3 regions of the Streptomyces sp. NPDC056128 genome follow, and region 2 is predicted to be linked to each of the others. Evidence: riboswitches for the same ligand, from Rfam matches in the RefSeq annotation. Region 2 holds a riboswitch; each other region holds the start of a gene.
The links. Region 2 has a riboswitch for cobalamin ahead of ACFC1X_RS11955 (ABC transporter substrate-binding protein). Riboswitches for the same ligand answer to the same signal wherever they lie in the genome.

Region 1: linked by a shared signal. The riboswitch ahead of ACFC1X_RS17020 (CoA-acylating methylmalonate-semialdehyde dehydrogenase) and the one ahead of ACFC1X_RS11955 (ABC transporter substrate-binding protein) in region 2 are both predicted to bind cobalamin.
Region 3: linked by a shared signal. The riboswitch ahead of ACFC1X_RS27330 (cobalamin biosynthesis protein) and the one ahead of ACFC1X_RS11955 (ABC transporter substrate-binding protein) in region 2 are both predicted to bind cobalamin.

What each region holds. Positions count from the first base shown of each region.
Region 1 covers NZ_JBHJVQ010000007.1:155,288-157,540, reverse strand. The annotation lists partial or broken gene alaS (alanine--tRNA ligase) at 1-292, shown strand, start outside; cobalamin riboswitch at 380-561, shown strand; gene ACFC1X_RS17020 (CoA-acylating methylmalonate-semialdehyde dehydrogenase) at 742-2,253, shown strand, end outside.
Region 2 covers NZ_JBHJVQ010000004.1:276,297-278,549, forward strand. The annotation lists gene ACFC1X_RS11945 ((2Fe-2S)-binding protein) at 1-497, opposite strand, end outside; gene ACFC1X_RS11950 ((2Fe-2S) ferredoxin domain-containing protein) at 522-917, opposite strand; cobalamin riboswitch at 980-1,104, opposite strand; cobalamin riboswitch at 1,228-1,407, shown strand; gene ACFC1X_RS11955 (ABC transporter substrate-binding protein) at 1,445-2,253, shown strand, end outside.
Region 3 covers NZ_JBHJVQ010000018.1:53,844-56,096, reverse strand. The annotation lists gene ACFC1X_RS27335 (cobyric acid synthase) at 1-225, opposite strand, end outside; gene ACFC1X_RS27330 (cobalamin biosynthesis protein) at 222-1,187, opposite strand; cobalamin riboswitch at 1,287-1,429, opposite strand; gene ACFC1X_RS27325 (hypothetical protein) at 1,566-1,787, opposite strand; gene ACFC1X_RS27320 (anion permease) at 1,822-2,253, opposite strand, start outside.

The DNA.
Region 1 (2,253 bases), on a different contig from region 2:
CACCACCGCCGAGGGCGGCGCCGACGAGGCCCGCGCCCTGGCCCTGGCGGTACGCGACCGTCTGCCCGGCACCACGCCCGGAGCCGTCGCCGTGGGAACGGACCACGGCGCGGTCGTCGTGGCCCTCAACAAGAAGGCCCGGGAGGCCGGGCTGAACGCGGCCACGCTGGTCAAGGCGCTCCTCGACGGCCGCGGCGGCGGATCCCCCGACCTGGCCCAGGGCGGCGGCCTGCCCGCCGGCCGGGTCACCGGCGTCCTCGCCACCCTGCCACGGCTCGTCGCCGGACACTGACACCGAGCGGGAGAGCCCGGGGCCCGGCGCAGGGCCCTCCCGGCGCCTGCCCGCCGCGCGGCACTGGATTTACTAGGACGTCCAACTATATAGTCGCGAGTACAAGGCCCGCGGTGCAGGGAAGCCGGTGTGATTCCGGCACGGTCCCGCCACTGTGACCGGGGAGTACGCCGTCGAGCGGTACGCCACTGACGAGTTGGATGTCGGGAAGGCGGACGGCGCGCGCTGATCCGGGAGTCAGGATACCGGCCGCGGGATGTTCCGTGTTTTCCACGAGGATGGAGCTGACACGCATGGCACCGGTGTGCACCCACGACCCTGGTGAACCCGCCCTCTGACGGGATTCCGGCCATACGCGACTCGCGCCCTCCGGCACCCGTACGCCACCGGCGTGCGCGTGCGGGACCGGTGCGCCATCCCCGGATCCCTCCTGACGAGAGCAGGCAGTCATGGTCCGCGAGCACGAACGCGCCTCCGTGCGCGAGTTGACCCACTTCGTCGGCGGCAAGCACACCCCGGGAACCTCGGGGGCCCACGGCGAGGTGTACGACCCCAACACCGGCGAGGTCCAGGCCCTGGTGCCCCTCGCCAACCGCACCGAGACGGAGGCGGTCATCGCCGACTCCGTCAACTCCCAACGCGAGTGGGGCGAGTGGAACCCGCAGCGCCGCGCCCGGGTCCTCATGCGGTTCCTCCAGCTGGTGGAACAGGAGAAGGACGCGCTGGCCCGGCTGCTCTCCGCCGAGCACGGCAAGACGATCGCCGACGCGCACGGCGACCTCCAGCGCGGCCTGGAGGTCGTCGAGTTCGCGGCGGGCATCCCGCACCTGCTCAAGGGCGAGTTCACCGACAACGCCGGTACCGGCATCGACGTCCACTCCCTGCGCGCCCCGCTCGGCGTGGCCGCCGGCATCACGCCGTTCAACTTCCCCGCGATGATCCCCCTGTGGAAGGCCGCCCCCGCCCTGGCCTGCGGCAACGCCTTCATCCTCAAGCCGTCGGAGCGAGACCCGTCCGTCCCGCTGCGGCTCGCCGAACTGTTCCTGGAGGCCGGGCTGCCGCCCGGTGTCCTCAACGTCGTCAACGGTGCCCGGGAGACCGTCGACACCCTCCTCGAAGATCCTCGCGTGGCGGCGCTCGGCTTCGTCGGTTCCACCCCGGTCGCCGCGCACGTCTACGCCACCGCCGCCGCCCACGGCAAGCGCGCCCAGTGCTTCGGCGGCGCCAAGAACCACATGATCGTGATGCCGGACGCCGACCTCGACCAGGCCGTCGACGCCCTGATCGGGGCCGGTTACGGCTCGGCCGGCGAGCGCTGCATGGCCATCTCCGTCGCCGTGCCGGTGGGCGAGGACACCGCCGACGCCCTCGTGGCCCGGCTGAAGGAGCGCATCGGCTCGCTGCGGATCGGCCGCAGCGACGACCCCGAGTCCGACTTCGGCCCCCTGGTCGGCCGGGACGCGGTGGACCGGGTCCGCTCCTACGTGGACCTCGGCGTCGAGGAGGGCGCCGAACTCGTCGTGGACGGGAGGGACTTCGTCCTTGAGGGGCACGAGAACGGCTTCTTCGCCGGAGCGTCGCTCTTCGACCGGGTGACCCCCGCCATGCGCGTCTACCGGGAGGAGATCTTCGGACCGGTGCTGTCCGTCGTACGCGCCGCCGACTACGAGGAGGCCCTGCGCCTGCCCAGCGAGCACCCCTACGGCAACGGCGTGGCCCTCTTCACCCGCGACGGCGACACCGCCCGCGACTTCACCCGGCGGGTGAACACCGGCATGGTCGGCGTCAACGTGCCCATCCCGGTGCCGGTCGCCTACCACACCTTCGGCGGCTGGAAGCGCTCCGGCTTCGGCGACCTGAACCAGCACGGCCCTGACGCCGTCCGCTTCTACACCCGGACGAAGACGGTCACCTCACGCTGGCCCGCCGGCCTGAGGGAAGGCGCGAGCTTCACGATCCCC
Region 2 (2,253 bases):
CGGGCTGCCTCGACGAGCGCCGAGGCCGCGTTGCCGTCCAGCAGTCGTGGCGCGACCTTCACGCGGAGCCCTTGGGCCAGCGCCTCCAGGTGGGCCGTCACCTGCTCGTACAGCGCGCGGGCGGGAGACGGACGTGCCCCGCCGCCGCGCAGACCGGCGGGGTACGGCATGCGCAGGGCCGGGCCGTCGTCGGCCCGCTCCAGCCGGCTCAGGTCCAGGACGATGCCGTGCAGGAGTACGCAGGCCAGGGCGGGCGACCAGAGGCGTGCCGCGTGGCCGAGGTGGGCGATGGACACGCCGATCCGCGGTTCGGGCGCGCGGTGGCGGTCCGCGACGGCCTCGGCGAGGTCGGTGAATCCCCGCGCGTAGGAGAGGTGGAGCGGATGCCAGCCCGCGTCCTCGCCGCCGACGCGCAGGACGAAGAAGCCGCCGAGGGCGGCCACGTCGTGCAGGGCGGCGGTGACGTCGGCGGGCGGCGCCTGAACGTTTCCGGACACCGGTTGCTCCTCGTGAGCGCTGAGTCAGGAGGCCGTACCGCGTCGCGGGGGCGTGATGGCGTACAGGTCGAGGATGTCCGGCCGCGGTGCGACGCCGGGGCCGCCGGCGCTGACCCAGTCGGCGATGTCCTCGGTGGCGTCCGGGTCGTTGACCAGTCCCAGCCAGACGGGGCGGGCACCGGCGGCGCGGCCCGCCGCGGAGGGCTGGACGACGATCACGTTGGCCTGTTCGCACACGTCGAGGCAGTCCGACACCCGCACGGGCACCCGGGCCCGCAGACGCGCCGTCTGCGCCGCGTGGTCGACGCCGATGATCTTCGGGGTGCCGCAGCAGCAGTCCCGGCAGACGACGACGCGTGAGGGCGTCGGGTCCGCGGGTACGCCGGGCGTCGCTTCGGCCGGGCCGGCTTGGGCGGGCATACGGCATCGTCCCTCTCCCCGGGGAGATCCGCCCCGGTGGTCCGTCGAGGAGGCGACCGCGTGAGTCTCCTGGCTCTCGGGTCGTCGCTCGCCCCACCCCTTCCCACCCGGTGCGGGCAGTGGTCGTGTGGGGGCTCGCTCGCCGATCACAGTGGCGGGACCGCGCCGGAATCGCACCGGCTTCCTCGGGCCGCCGTCGCCCAATTGCTCCGGGCATCCTCGCATCCCGTCGCCGGAGCTGTCAGCGGGCCCCGCCCCGTGGACGGGCACCGCGTGCCCGCTGAACACCCGCGCTTTGCGCCCGGCTCAAAGGAACGTAATATCGCCAGGTCATAGCCGCGACGGGAGACAGGAAGCCGGTGCGAATCCGGCACGGTCCCGCCACTGTGACCGGGCATCACGCCCTCGACCTGCCCCGCGCCCACCGGGCGGGCAGCCGGGGGCCGTCGGCCCGGGAGTCAGGACACTGGCCTGTCGCGGGCCCGATCCGAGGAGCGCGGACTCCCCAGGAGGCTTACGTGTCAGCCCTGTTCTCCCCTGCCCGACGCCGCCGGAGCCTGCGCGGCACGGCCGCGGCGCTCGCCCTGTCGGCGGCCCTGGCGACCGCCGGGTGCGGCTCGTCCGACGGGGCCGGTGACGCCGGCAAGGACGATTCGGCATCGGCGTCGTCCCTCGCCGGTTTCCCCGTCACCATCGACAACTGCGGTGTGAAGACGACCTACGAGAAGCCGCCGTCCCGCGTGGTCACCATCCATCAGCACCCCGCGGAGCTGATGCTCGCGCTCGGTCTGAAGGACCGCATGGTCGGCACCGCCTTCCCCGACTCGGCCGTCCTGCCGGAGCTGAAGAAGGACTACGAGGCGATTCCCGAACTCGCCGAGCGGGAACCGTCGTTCGAGAAGATCCTCGACGCCGAGCCCGACCTCGTCTACGGCGGCTATGGCAGCGCCTTCGCCGAGAACGAGGGCCGCTCCCGCAAGGCGTTCGCCGACGCGGGCATCGACACTTACCTCAACCGCGAATACTGCGGCAAGAGGCGGGTGACGATGGAGGACACCTACGCCGAGATCCGTACCGTCGCGAGCGTCTTCGGCGTCCCCGACCGCGCCGACAAGCTGATCGCCGACCTGAAGAGCCGCGTGGCCAAGGCGTCCGCCGCCGTGAAGGGCGAACCGGAGGTGCCGGTCTTCGTCTACGACAGCGGCGACAAGAGCGCCTTCACCGCGGGCGGCAAGGGCCTGGGCACCGACCTGATCCGGCTGGCCGGCGGCAAGAACGTCTTCGGCGACCTCGACGAGGTGTTCGGCGACGTCTCCTGGGAACAGGTCGTCGAGCG
Region 3 (2,253 bases), on a different contig from region 2:
GTTCATCAGCGCGGTCGGCTCCACCCGGCAGGCCTGGGCCTGCATGGCCTGCGCCCGCCCGATCTCCGCGCCCTCGCGCGTCACGAAGGAGTTGAGCGACATGTTCTGCGCCTTGAAGGGCGCGACCTTCACGCCCTGGCGCACCAGCCAGCGGCAGATCCCGGCCGTGACGACGCTCTTGCCGGCGTCGGAGGTGGTGCCGGCGACGAGGAGTCCACCGTTCATGACGTACGTCCCTTCCTGACGGCCCCGCGCACCAGCAGCCGGGCGCCGGCGCACACGCCGAGCGCCAGCCAGCCCACGCGCCGGGAGAGCCGAGCGGCCCGTTCGATGTCGCCGGAACCGGCCCGGACGGCGCGCCCCGCCGCCCCGTTGAGCACGGGCCGGTGCTCGACCCGCCCGCCGTAGGAGAGCGTCCCGCCGAGCCGCACCCCGAGGGCGCCCGCGAACGACGCCTCCACGGGACCGGCGTTGGGGCTCGGGTGCCGTCCGGCGTCCGCGCGCCAGGCCCGTACGGCGCCCCGCGGATCGCCGCCGGCCACGGTGGTCAGCAGGGCGGTCAGGCGGGCGCCCGGCCAGCCCGCGAGGTCGTCGAGGCGGGCCGAGGCCCAGCCGTAGCGCCGGTACCGGGGCGACTTGTGGCCGACCATGGCGTCCAGGGTGTTCACCGCACGGAAGCCGAGCAGTCCCGGCACTCCGCCGACTGCACCCCAGACCAGGGCGCCCACCACCGCGTCCGAGGTGTTCTCGGCGACCGACTCCACGACCGCCCGCGCGATCCCGTCGGCGTCCAGTGCCTGCGGGTCCCGCCCGCACAGGTGCGGCAGCCGCGCCCGGGCCGCCTCGACGTCCCCGGCCTCCAGGGCCCGGCCGATGACGAGGGCCTCGCGCGCCAGCGACGTACCGCCGACCACGGCCCAGGTGGCCGCGCCGGTCAGCGCGACCGAGGCGGCGGGGGAGCGGCGTACGGCGTGCGCGGCGGCCGAGCCCAGGGCGGTGGCGCCACCGGCGCACACCAGGGTGTGCAGCGCGCCCCAGCCCCGGTGGTCACGCCACAGCACCCGTTCCACGGCACCGGCGGCGCGGCCGAACGCGGCGACCGGGTGTCCGCGGCGCGGGTCGCCGAGGAGGAGGTCACCGAGCAGGCCGGCGGCGGCGCCGTACGCGAAGACGCGTCCGGCACGCACGGGTTCAGCCGGTCACACGGGCAGGGGAGCACCTGGTACTGAACGTCGGTCGGCAGCCGGGCATCGCGTCGCGTCCTCACTCAGGGTGTCCACGCCCTGGTTCGAAGAGTCCGGCGGTGAGAGTTCCTGGCTACCGGGGTCTGCTCCCCGGTCACAGTGGCGGGACCGCGCCGGAATCGCACCGGGCTTCCTCTCCTGCCGCCGTAGATGGCCCCGGAAGTCCACCACGGCCCGAGAACACCCGTCAACCTGGCGTTGACCTGCGGCGGGGGAGTGTGCGAAGCCCCACACACGGGTGGTGTGCGCCGGTACACGAAGAGGCGGGGCGCGCGACGGTCCGAGTCCGTCCCGCGCCCCGCCCCGGGGGTGTTCGGTGGGTCAGGCGACGATCAGATAGATGCCGTACGCCACCGCCGCCGCGCAGGCCGCGAAGCACGCGTACGCGCCGGTGACCGCGAGGGCAGCGGAGCCGCCCTCGGCGGTGGCCCGCTCCTGGCGGGAGAGTCCGACGATGCCGAGGGTGAAAAGGCCCACCAGGGCCACGGTGGCCACGAGGCTGACGCCGAAGACGGAGCCCAGTGCTGCCCAGTCGATGCTCATGGGGGTTCGCTTCCTTCGTACCCGGGACGCGGGCTCAGACGGTGGTGGCGGCCGACGGGGTCTTGGCCTCGGACGGGTCGGCCGGCAGCTCCTCGGCCACGTGCGCCGGGGGCGGGGAGACGGCGGCCATCGCCGTGGTGACCACACCGGCCGACTCGGGCTCGTGGGGGTCGACGACGTTGGTGTGGTCGACGACCTCGCGCCGGGAGATCTTCCAGATGGCGGCGCTGGAGACCACCAGGAAGACCGCGACGATCGCCGTGCCCCAGTCGCCGAGGCGGCAGACCCACTCGGCGATGGCGGCGACCAGGGCCGCGGCCGGGAGCGTCAGACCCCAGGCGACGAACATCCGGGTGGCCGTGGACCAGCGCACCACGCCGCCCTTGCGGCCGAGGCCCGCGCCCATCACCGCACCGGAGACCGAGTGCGTGGTGGAGAGGGAGAAACCGAGGTGGGAGGAGGCCAG